DNA from 2 places in the Allobosea sp. 05T439 genome. Region 2 is predicted to be linked to the other one. Evidence: predicted binding sites of a transcription regulator. Region 2 holds the regulator's gene; the other holds the start of a gene.
What was found. The regulator PhoB, encoded in region 2, activates phosphate uptake and scavenging genes when phosphate is short. The targets are predictions, from matches to a motif close to TGTCATNNANCTGTCAT.

Region 1: the regulator PhoB is predicted to act here: its motif matches at 2,782-2,798, upstream of AC1DIO_RS02695 (DUF47 domain-containing protein).

The regions. Positions count from the first base shown of each region.
Region 1 covers NZ_JBFTKP010000002.1:147,668-152,836, forward strand. Annotated here, with positions in the region: gene AC1DIO_RS02680 (IclR family transcriptional regulator) at 1-328, shown strand, start outside; gene AC1DIO_RS02685 (NUDIX hydrolase) at 607-1,041, shown strand; gene AC1DIO_RS02690 (inorganic phosphate transporter) at 1,098-2,111, opposite strand; gene AC1DIO_RS02695 (DUF47 domain-containing protein) at 2,124-2,768, opposite strand; tRNA gene AC1DIO_RS02700 (tRNA-Ile) at 2,898-2,973, opposite strand; gene AC1DIO_RS02705 (methyl-accepting chemotaxis protein) at 3,095-5,169, opposite strand, start outside.
Region 2 covers NZ_JBFTKP010000008.1:130,592-135,760, reverse strand. Annotated here, with positions in the region: gene pstC (phosphate ABC transporter permease subunit PstC) at 1-118, shown strand, start outside; gene pstA (phosphate ABC transporter permease PstA) at 132-1,019, shown strand; gene pstB (phosphate ABC transporter ATP-binding protein PstB) at 1,064-1,864, shown strand; gene phoU (phosphate signaling complex protein PhoU) at 1,913-2,632, shown strand; gene phoB (phosphate regulon transcriptional regulator PhoB) at 2,666-3,364, shown strand; gene AC1DIO_RS11755 (YnfA family protein) at 3,430-3,804, opposite strand; gene AC1DIO_RS11750 (TIGR03862 family flavoprotein) at 3,879-5,096, shown strand; gene greA (transcription elongation factor GreA) at 5,106-5,169, opposite strand, start outside.

The sequences.
Region 1 (5,169 bases), on a different contig from region 2:
GATCCTGGCCTATCTCGACGAGGCGCAGCGGCGACAGGCACTGGCCCTGGAACTGCCAAAGCGCGCGCCGGCAAGCCAGACGGACCCCGACCTGCTCTGGCGCGAGGCTGATCGTATTCGCGCGCAAGGCTGGGAGCTGGCCGCCGACGACTTCTTCATTGGCTTGACGGGCGTCGGCGTACCGATCTTCGACCGCAGCGGCGCGCTTGCCGGCGCACTCAGCATCTCGTCGCTGACCTCGATCGTCGCACCTGAAGGGCGCCCAGCGCATCTCGATGCCTTGCAGGACGCTGCCATGCGCATCGGGGCGCGCCTTCTCCCCGCCTGATCGACGTCTGCCTAAGCAGCAGGCTAGGGAAAGGCAGCTGATTCCTGTATGGGACGCAAGGCGCGCGACGAACCCGCCAATCGGCGAGCGCGCTTGCCGACTGGAGCCGACGCTCGGGCTCTCAAGGGCTTCGAGCGTTCATTTCGCTGCAATGAAGCATGGCCATCACCGCTGAGGCGGTCAATCCACGGCCTTTAAGGCGTTGGACGGCTATTCGATATTGATTTGCCGGCTTTCTAACATAGGTTCTGTTTACGGATGGGAGGGCACAGGTTTCGATGAAGAAGGCGAAGTCAGGATTGGGGAAGCCGCGCTCGCAGATCGCCGCGCTCCCCATCCGCCGATCGCCGACGGGGGAGCCGGAGCTTCTCCTGGTCACGACACGCACGACGCGGCGATGGATCGTTCCCAAGGGCTGGCCCATCAAGGGCAAGAAGAACCATGAGGCTGCGGCGATCGAAGCGCGCGAAGAAGCCGGCGTGATCGGCAAGGCCCACAAGAAGCCCGCGGGGCGCTACATCTATTGGAAGCGGATGAGCGACCACTTCGTTCTCTGCAAGGTGGCGCTCTATATTCTTGATGTCGAGCGTCGGCTTGAAAAATGGGCCGAGCACAATCAGCGGCTTTCGCACTGGTTCACGCTTGAAGATGCTGCCGAGATTGTCGACGAGCCCGGCCTGAAGGCTGCGATCCGCGCGCTGAAGTTGAATTGACCGACGCTGCGGGTTGCGCAGACTCAGCGCCCCTCGGCGGCGCCTCCTGATCCCGGTCACCGCCCGGTCAGGAACAGGCCGGAGACAAAATAGGCGATAGCCGAGATCAGTCCTGCCATCGGCATCGTCACGATCCAGGCGAAGACGATGCCGCGAGCCACCCCCCATCGCACGGCCGTCACGCGCCGGGCGGCGCCGACACCGATGATCGCGCCTGTGATCGTATGCGTCGTCGAGACGGGGATGCCGAGATAGGTCGCCATGAACAGCGTGATCGCGCCGCCCGTCTCCGCGCAGAAACCCTGCTGGGGTGAAAGCCGGGTGATCTTCGAGCCCATGGTGTGAACGATCCGCCAACCTCCACAGAGCGTGCCGAATGCCATGGCCGCCTGGCAGGAGATGACGACCCAGAACGGCACCGAGAACGTCTCGCCCATCATGCCATGCGAGAACAGCAGCACCGCAATGATGCCCATCGTCTTCTGCGCATCATTCGCCCCGTGTCCGAGCGAGTAGAGCGAAGCCGAAACGAACTGCAGCAGCCGGAAGGTGCTGTCGACCTTGATAGGGGCCACGCGCAGGAACACCCAGGAGACGATCAGGACGAGGACCAGCGCCAGGGCGAAGCCGATGGCCGGAGACATGAAAATCGCGACGAAGGTCTTGCCGAGCCCCCACCAGACGATCGACGAGAAGCCAGCCTTGCTCAGCCCGGCCCCGACCAGTCCGCCGATCAGTGCATGCGACGAACTCGACGGAATGCCTGCAATCCAGGTGACGACATTCCAGACGATGGCGCCGGTCAGGGCACCGAAGATGACACGGTCATCGACGATGGCGGTCTGGACAATGCCGGACCCGACGGTCTCGGCGACATGCAGGCCGAAGAACAGGAACGCGATGAAATTGAAGAAGGCAGCCCAGAACACCGCCCAGCGCGGCGCCAGAACCCTGGTCGAGACGATGGTCGCGATCGAATTGGCCGCATCGTGAAGTCCGTTCAGGAAATCGAACAGAAGCGCGACCGCGATCAGGAAGACCAGGGCAAAGGCGACGCTTGAGAAATCCACCGGGCCAACCGCCTAGAGATGTTCGAGGACGATACGGCTGACGCGCTTGGCGACATCCTCGAAACGGTCCACCACCTTCTCGAGATGGTCGTAGATCTCTGCGCCGACGATGAAACCCATCGTGTCCGAAGTCTGGTGCGCCTTGAACAACGCCTTCAGGCCCTGGTCGTGCAGTTCGTCGGATCGCTCCTCGATGGCCCGGATATCCTTGGCGAGTGCGCCGATCGAAATCGCATGTTTCTTGATGTCGCGCAGCATCGGCAGCAGCACGACGACGCGCTCGGACGCCTGGACGATGACCGCCCCGAGTTCCTTCATGCAGGGCTCGAAGCTCGTAACCTCGAACAGCGTGATCGCCTTTACGGTCTTCTGCATCTGGTCGATGGCATCGTCCATCGAACCGATCAGCTCCTCGATATCGCCACGGTCGAAGGGCGTGATGAAGGTGCGGCCGACTTCCAGCATTACCTCCGCGGCGATCTCGTCAGCGCGATTTTCCTGGAAAAGCACCTCGGTGCAACCTGCCTCCACCGGGGTTTCGCCCCTGAGGAGGCCGTTCAGGGCCGCGGCACCTGCCACCAATGTCCTGGAATGGCTCTCGAACAGGTCGAAGAACTTGGGCTCCTTGGGCAGGAGCTTCTGAAACCAGCCGAGCATCGGCGCCTCGTTATGTCATCGATCCGTCACAATCGCGATAAGCGGTTGGTATATCGCTGTAAAGCGGCATGCGCGATCGCACGGGGCGTAATCCCGAGGGCGGCCGTCGCTAGGTGATTGAGAGGGAAATGGTGGGCCGGGCCGGATTCGAACCGGCACCGGCGCTGTTATGAGCAGCGAGCTCTAACCGTTGAGCTACCGGCCCGCTCTTCGCCTAACACCCTCGCCTTCTGTCCCGCAAGACCCCAGGCAGCCCCCGCAACTGAAACGGCCCCGCTGCGTCTCGCGAGCGGGGCCGTTAGCAATGGTTGGATGCAGTGGATCGCTCAGGCCGCCCGGGCGACCGACGCCCCGCCGTGCCCGGCGACGTGTCCCTCGCGGAACTGGAAGCGCCCGATATGTTCGGTCAGCGCGCGGGTCTGCTCATCCGTCAGTGCGAGCGCGGCATTCGTCTCCTCGACCAGCGCAGCATTCTGATGCGCCATCGTGCCGATGCCGTCGATCTCGTTGTTGATGGCGGAAACGTCGCTTGCCTGGCTCCGCGCCGTTTGCGAGATGCCGTTCATCAGTCCGGAGAGATCGTTGACCGAGGACACAATACTTTCGAACATCGCCGAGGTCTCCTCGACGAGGCCGACACCGACCGCGACATCGCCATGCGCGGCCTCGACCAGGCGCTTGACGTCGTTCGAGGCATCCGCCGAGCGCTTCGCGAGACTGCGCACCTCGGCCGCGACGACCGCGAAACCGCGGCCGCTGTCGCCGGCGCGCGCCGCCTCCACTGCCGCATTGAGCGCCAGCAGGTTGGTCTGGAAGGCGATCTCGTCGATCATCGAGATGACTTCCGAGATCTTGTCCGACGACGCGCGGATGCGGCGCATCGCGTCCAGCGCCGAGGCGACGACCTTTTCGCCCTGCTGGGCACGCTGCTCGGCGCTCTCGGCCATGCCCATGGCTTGCGAGGCCTCGTCGGCCGTCTTCTTCACGGTGCCCGCGAAGGCGCCGAGCTGATTGGTCGCCATCGAGACAGCGTTGCTTTCTTCCGTCGTACGCTCGGCGAGGTCGGTGACACCATCGAGAATCTCGCTGGTCGCACTGCGCACGGCCGAAACCGTATCCGAAAGACGCGCGAGCGTGCTTTCGAACTCTTCGGCGAGGCCGTTGGCGCCGTCCTTGAGCTCGGCGAAAGCGCCGTGATAGCTGCCCTTGACCCGGGTCGAGAGCTGGCCAGCCGACAGTTCGGCCAGCACTTCGCAGGTTTCCGAAAGCCCGGCCTGGACGGTTTCGAGCAGGGCATTGACGGAACCCGCAAGCGCGTTGAGCTCGGCATCTGCGAAGCTTGCCGAGACGCGGCGGCTGAAGTCGCCGGCGGCCGCGGCCTCGACCACCTGGCCGAAGGCTTCCCCCAGCTCCTGCATCATCTCACGACGGCGCTGCTGCGCCAGGGCCTCGTCCTCGATCTTCGCAGCTTCGGCGGCTCGCAGCGCCAAGGCATTGTCGCGGAACAGCAGCACGCTGCGCGCAATGTCCGAGATCTCGTCATTGCCCTTGGTCTCGACGGTTGCGTCCAGCTGCCCATCGGCAATGGCCCGTGTCGCCGTCCACAGCTTGTTGAGACGGCCGACGATCATCGGGCGGACATAGAAGAGCGAGAGCGCCAGCGCGACGAGCAGCGAGCCGAGGCCGATTGCGCCGAGCCACCACTTGCTGTCCTCGATCAGGTTGCCGGTCGACGTGCCCGCGGAATGCGCCTCGTCACGAGCCGCCTTGACCAGCGTCTCGACCTCGCGGCGCACCACTTCAGCCGCGCGATTGAGGTCCGACAGGCCGGCGCGGATTGCGCCCTGAGTCACGATGTCGCGGTCGCGCACATCGAAAAGGCCGCTGCTTCCTTCGGCGACGTTGAGGATCGCATTGACCGAGCGCACGCGGCCCTGGTTCGGCACGATCTTCTCAGCGTCGGCGAGGCCGGTGCGGACAAGCTTGGCAATGGCCTGGAAGCGTTCGCGCGCGGTTCCAAGCTGCGAGCTGTCGCTGATCTGGGCGATCTCGCGCAGGATGCCGCCGAGCTCGCTGACATCGGCCTGTAGGCTTCTGGCCAGGTCGAAGGCCGTGAAATCGCGGCCGGCGAGCGATTTCAGAGCCGAGGTCAGCTCGTCGCCCGACAGATTGGCCGCATTCTCGATGCCATAGGCAAGATTGAACTTCGCCTCTTCAGCCTCGGTTCCGACAGCCCTGACGAAGTCCTCTCGGGCCTTTCCCAGGGTCTCGATCGCGATCTGCGCCTCGCTGGAGTTGCGCAACCGCTGCCCCGTCAGATCGTTCAGATCGTTGATCTGCCGTGAAAGTTCGTCGATCGCCTTCTGGGCCTTTGCCTTGTCCTGCCCGCGATCGGAGATCT
Region 2 (5,169 bases):
CGAGGCGATGGGCCTGCAGCTCAACGCGCTGATCGCGCTCGGCTGCATCCTCTTCTTCGTCACCTTCGTCGTCCTCGTGATCGCGCGTATCCTTGTCGCGCGCGTCAAGTCCTTCTGAGCGGAGCCTGGCCATGAACAGCGCCGTCACCCCGCCCGCAACGACGCCTCATCAGGTCTGGGGCCGCGTCCGCCCCGCGCGCCGCACCGCGGATCGGGCGATGAAGATCATCGCCACCAGCTTCACCCTTCTCGCCATCTTCGTGCTGTTCTGGATTCTCGGCATGCTGCTCGTGAAGGGGATCGGCGGGCTCTCCGTCGCGACCTTCACCCAGGTGACGCCCGGTCCCGGCAGCGAGGGGGGCGGCCTTGCCAACGCCATTGTCGGCTCGATCGTGCTGACCTTCCTCGGCATCGCCGTGGCGACGCCGGTGGGCGTGCTCGCCGGCACCTACCTTGCCGAATACGGCAAGGGCTCCAAGCTCGCGGACCTGATCCGTTTCATCAACGACATCCTGCTCTCGGCGCCGTCGATCCTGATCGGCCTCTTCGTCTACGTCATCCTGGTCGAGCCATTCCGCGGCTATTCCGGCTGGGCCGGCGGCGTGGCGCTGGGCATCATCGCGATCCCGGTGATCGTGCGCACCACCGAGGACATGCTGCGCCTCGTGCCGAGCTCGTTGCGTGAAGCCGGTGCTGCGCTCGGCGCCCCGCCTTCGGTCGTCATCACCAGCGTGACCTGGCGGGCGGCGAAATCCGGCATGGTCACCGGTATCCTGCTGGCCCTGGCGCGCATCGCCGGCGAGACGGCGCCGCTGATCTTCACTGCGCTGAACAACAATTTCTGGTTCTCGCCCAGCCTCGTCGGCGGCGTCTCCAACCTGCCGGTGACGATCTACCAGTTCGCCTCCGCCCCCTATGAGAACTGGCAGCAACTCGCCTGGGCCGGTTCGCTGATCATCACCGTCTCGATCCTGTGCCTCTCGCTTATCGCCCGCCGTATCGTGCGGGGCGGCAAATGAACGGCCTTAAACCCTCGTCGCGTTCGATCTGAAGGAACAAGTCGATGCTTTCGACGCTGGAACTGAGCCCGCAAGCGCTTGATGCCGAGGCCCCCGTCCGGATCGCGGTCAAGAACCTCGATTTCTACTACGGCGAGCACAAGGCGCTGAAGAACATCAATCTCGACTTCCGGGACCGCCATGTCACGGCCCTGATCGGACCGTCGGGCTGCGGCAAGTCGACCCTGCTGCGCATTTTCAACCGGATCTACTCGCTTTATCCCGAGCAGCGCGCCACCGGCGAGATCCTGCTCGACGGCCGCAACGTCATCAGCAACGATATCGATGTGAACGAGCTGCGCTCGCGCGTCGGCATGGTGTTCCAGAAGCCGACGCCCTTCCCGATGTCGATCTACGACAATGTCGCATTCGGCATCCGCCTCTACGAGAAGCCACCGAAATCCGAGCTCGATGACCGCGTCGAGGGTGCGCTGCGCCGTTCCGCGCTCTGGGACGAGGTCAAGGACAAGCTGAAGACCTCCGGCATGGGCCTGTCCGGCGGCCAGCAGCAGCGCCTCTGCATTGCGCGGACCATTGCCCAGAAGCCGGAAGTCATCCTGTTCGACGAGCCGACCTCGGCGCTCGATCCGATCTCGACCGGCAAGATCGAGGACCTGCTCGAGCAGCTCAAGACCGACTTCACCATCGTCATCGTCACCCACAACATGCAGCAGGCGGCGCGTATCTCGCAGTACACCGCCTTCATGTATCTCGGTGAGGTGATCGAATTCGACGCCACCAACACCATCTTCATGAACCCGCACAAGAAGCAGACGCAGGACTACGTCACCGGCCGCTTCGGCTGAACCGGCGCCCAGCCTTCCAACTGCTTTGCCGACAAAGGATACGCCGCGATGACTGATCACATCGTCCGCTCATATGATGCCGATCTCGAGGGGATCCGCCGCAGCCTGGCCGAGATGGGGGGCATGTCGGAGCGCATGCTCGGCGATTCGACAGTCGCCCTGGTGCGCCGCGACACCGGGCTGGCACAGAAGGTCATCAGCGCCGACCAGCGCCTCGACAATCTGCAGCGCGAGGTAGAGGAGAAGGCGGTGCTCACCATCGCCCGGCGCCAGCCGCTCGCCAACGACCTGCGCGAGCTGATCTCCGCCATCCGCATCGCCGCCGATATCGAGCGTGTCGGCGATCTCGCCAAGAATATCGCCAAGCGCGCGGTCGCCATCTCCGGCCAGTTCCAGCCGCCGTCGCGCGCGGTCGTCGGCCTCGAGCATATGAGCCGCCTGGTTCAGGCCCAGCTCAAGGACGTGCTCGACGCTTACGCCGTCAGCAACGAGCAGAAGGCCATGGAGGTCTGGCGCCGCGACGATGAGATCGACGCGCTCTATACCTCGCTCTTCCGCGAGCTGCTCACCTATATGATGGAAGACCCGCGCAACATCACCTTCTGCACGCATCTCCTGTTCTGCGCCAAGAATGTCGAGCGCATCGGCGACCACACCACCAACATCGCCGAGACGATCCACTATCTCGTCACGGGCGAAGCCTTGGACGCAGCCCGCCCGAAGCTCGACACGACCAATATCCTTCTGGACGCCGCCACCGGTKAGTGACCGGCGCCCGACACCTTTGGGACCGAGTGAGACATGCCTGCACGCATCCTGATCGTTGAGGACGAAGAGCCGCTGACCCTGTTGCTGCGCTACAATCTCGAAGCCGAGGGCTTCGAGGTCGACAGCGTCGCGCGTGGCGACGATGCCGAGCTGCATCTGCGCGATCATACGCCGGACCTCGTGCTGCTCGACTGGATGCTGCCGGGCCTTTCCGGCATCGAGCTCTGCCGGAGGCTGCGGACCCGTCGCGATACCGAGCGGGTGCCGATCATCATGCTCACCGCCCGCGGCGAGGAAACCGAGCGTGTGCGCGGCCTCGCCACCGGGGCCGACGACTATGTCGTCAAGCCGTTCTCGCTGCCCGAGCTGATCGCCCGCATCCAGGCGTTGCTACGCCGCGCCAAGCCGGGTCATGTCGCCGGCCTGTTGGCCGCCGGCGATCTCGAACTCGACCGCACCACCCGCCGTGTCCGCCGCTCAGGCAGCGAGCTGCATCTCGGCCCGACCGAGTTCCGCCTGCTCGAATTCCTGATGCAGGCGCCGGGGCGGGTCTATTCCCGGGCCCAGCTGCTCGACGCGGTCTGGGGCCGCGACGTCTATATCGACGAGCGCACCGTCGACGTCCATGTCGGCCGGCTGCGCAAGGCGATCACTCCTGACAACGCCAAGGACCCGCTGCGGACCGTGCGCGGTGCCGGCTATGCCTTCGACGAGACCTTTGCGCGGAGCTGAGACTTGGATCATCGGGGACTTGGATCATCGGGCCGGATATCGAATCCGCCCGACGATCTAACCGTCTATGGTTGCATCGGCCTTCCCGAAAACCGCAATCCACCTTTCGGGCCGATACCCTCGCGCGGCCCTGCGATAATAATCGCCGCGCCGGCGAGGCAGATCAGCCCACCGATAATGTCCCAGCGGTCGGGGCGAAAGCCTTCCACGGCCCAGAGCCAGGCGAGCGAACTGACGATGTAGACGCCGCCATAGGCGGCATAGGCCCGTCCGGCGGCTTCGCTCTCCGCCAGCGTCAGCAGCCAGGCGAACAGGGCGAGCGAAAACAGTCCGGGTACGAGCCACCAGATGGGCTTGTCGAGCCGGAGCCAGCCCCAGAACGCGAAACAGCCGGCGATTTCGAGAATGGCTGCGCCGAAATAGGCGGCGATGGTCGGCATGGTTCGTCCCTGTCGATGGCCTTCGGGGCGGGATTACCCTTGACCGCAGGGCGCGCTGACGGCAAGCCGGACCGATGCCCACACATCACGTCGCCATTATTGGAGCAGGGCCCTCCGGGCTGATCGCGGCCGAGCGCCTTGCGGCAGCCGGGGACACCGTCACGATCTACGATCGCATGCCCTCGCCGGCCCGCAAATTCCTGCTGGCCGGGCGCGGCGGATTGAACCTTACCCATTCCGAACCGCTCGACAGGTTCCTGCCCCGCTATCGCGATGCGCAAGCCTGGCTGGAGCCGGCCATTCGCGCCTTCCCGCCACAATCCCTGCGCGACTGGGCCGATGCGCTCGGGCAGGACACGTTCGTCGGCAGCAGCGGCCGCGTCTTCCCGCGCGCCATGAAGGCCTCGCCCCTGCTGAGGGCATGGCTGCGCCGGCTCGATGGTCTCGGCGTCGCCTTCGCGCCTGGGCAGCGCTGGACCGGCTGGAGCGAAGCGGGAGCTCTGACGTTCCGGAGCCGCGATGGCGCCGATGTCGAGGCGCGGCCCGACGCGACGCTGCTCGCGCTCGGCGGTGCGAGCTGGCCACGGCTGGGTTCGGATGGTGGCTGGGCACCCTTGTTGGCGGCGCGCGGCGTTGCGATCGCGCCGCTGCGCCCGGCCAATGGCGGTTTCACGGTCGATTGGTCCCAGACCATGCGAGAGCGTTTTGCCGGAGTACCGTTGAAGCGCATCGTCCTGAGCTTCGGCGGCCAATCCGTGCCCGGCGAGGCGATGATCGATGCGACGGGTCTGGAAGGCGGCGCGGTCTATGCACTCTCTGCCCCGATTCGCGAGACGATCCTGCGCGAGGGCAGGGCGGTCATCACCATCGATCTGCGGCCCGATCACGAGGCGGCACTGCTGGTCCAGCGCCTCGCGCATCGTCGCAAGGGCGTGACGCTGAGCAATCATCTGCGCAAGGCTGCAGGTCTTGCTCCATCCGCGATTGCGCTGCTGCGCGAAGCGGCGAAGGGGCCACTCCCCGAAGACGCGGAGAGGCTGGCCGCACTGATCAAGGCCGCGCCTCTGGTGCTCACCGGTCTCAGACCGATCGAGCGGGCGATCTCCACCGCCGGTGGCGTCGCCGCGGCCGAGGTCGAGGAAGGCTTCATGCTGAAACGCTTGCCCGGTACCTTTGTCGCAGGCGAGATGCTGGATTGGGAGGCGCCGACCGGCGGCTATCTGCTGCAGGCCTGTTTCGCGACCGGAGTCGCAGCTGCAGCAGGGATTCAGGCCTGGCTCGCGGATAGCTGAACGATCGCCTCAGGAGATCGCGATGATCTCGACCGCCTCAGTGCCGATGCTGACGCTCTCGCCAATGCCCTTG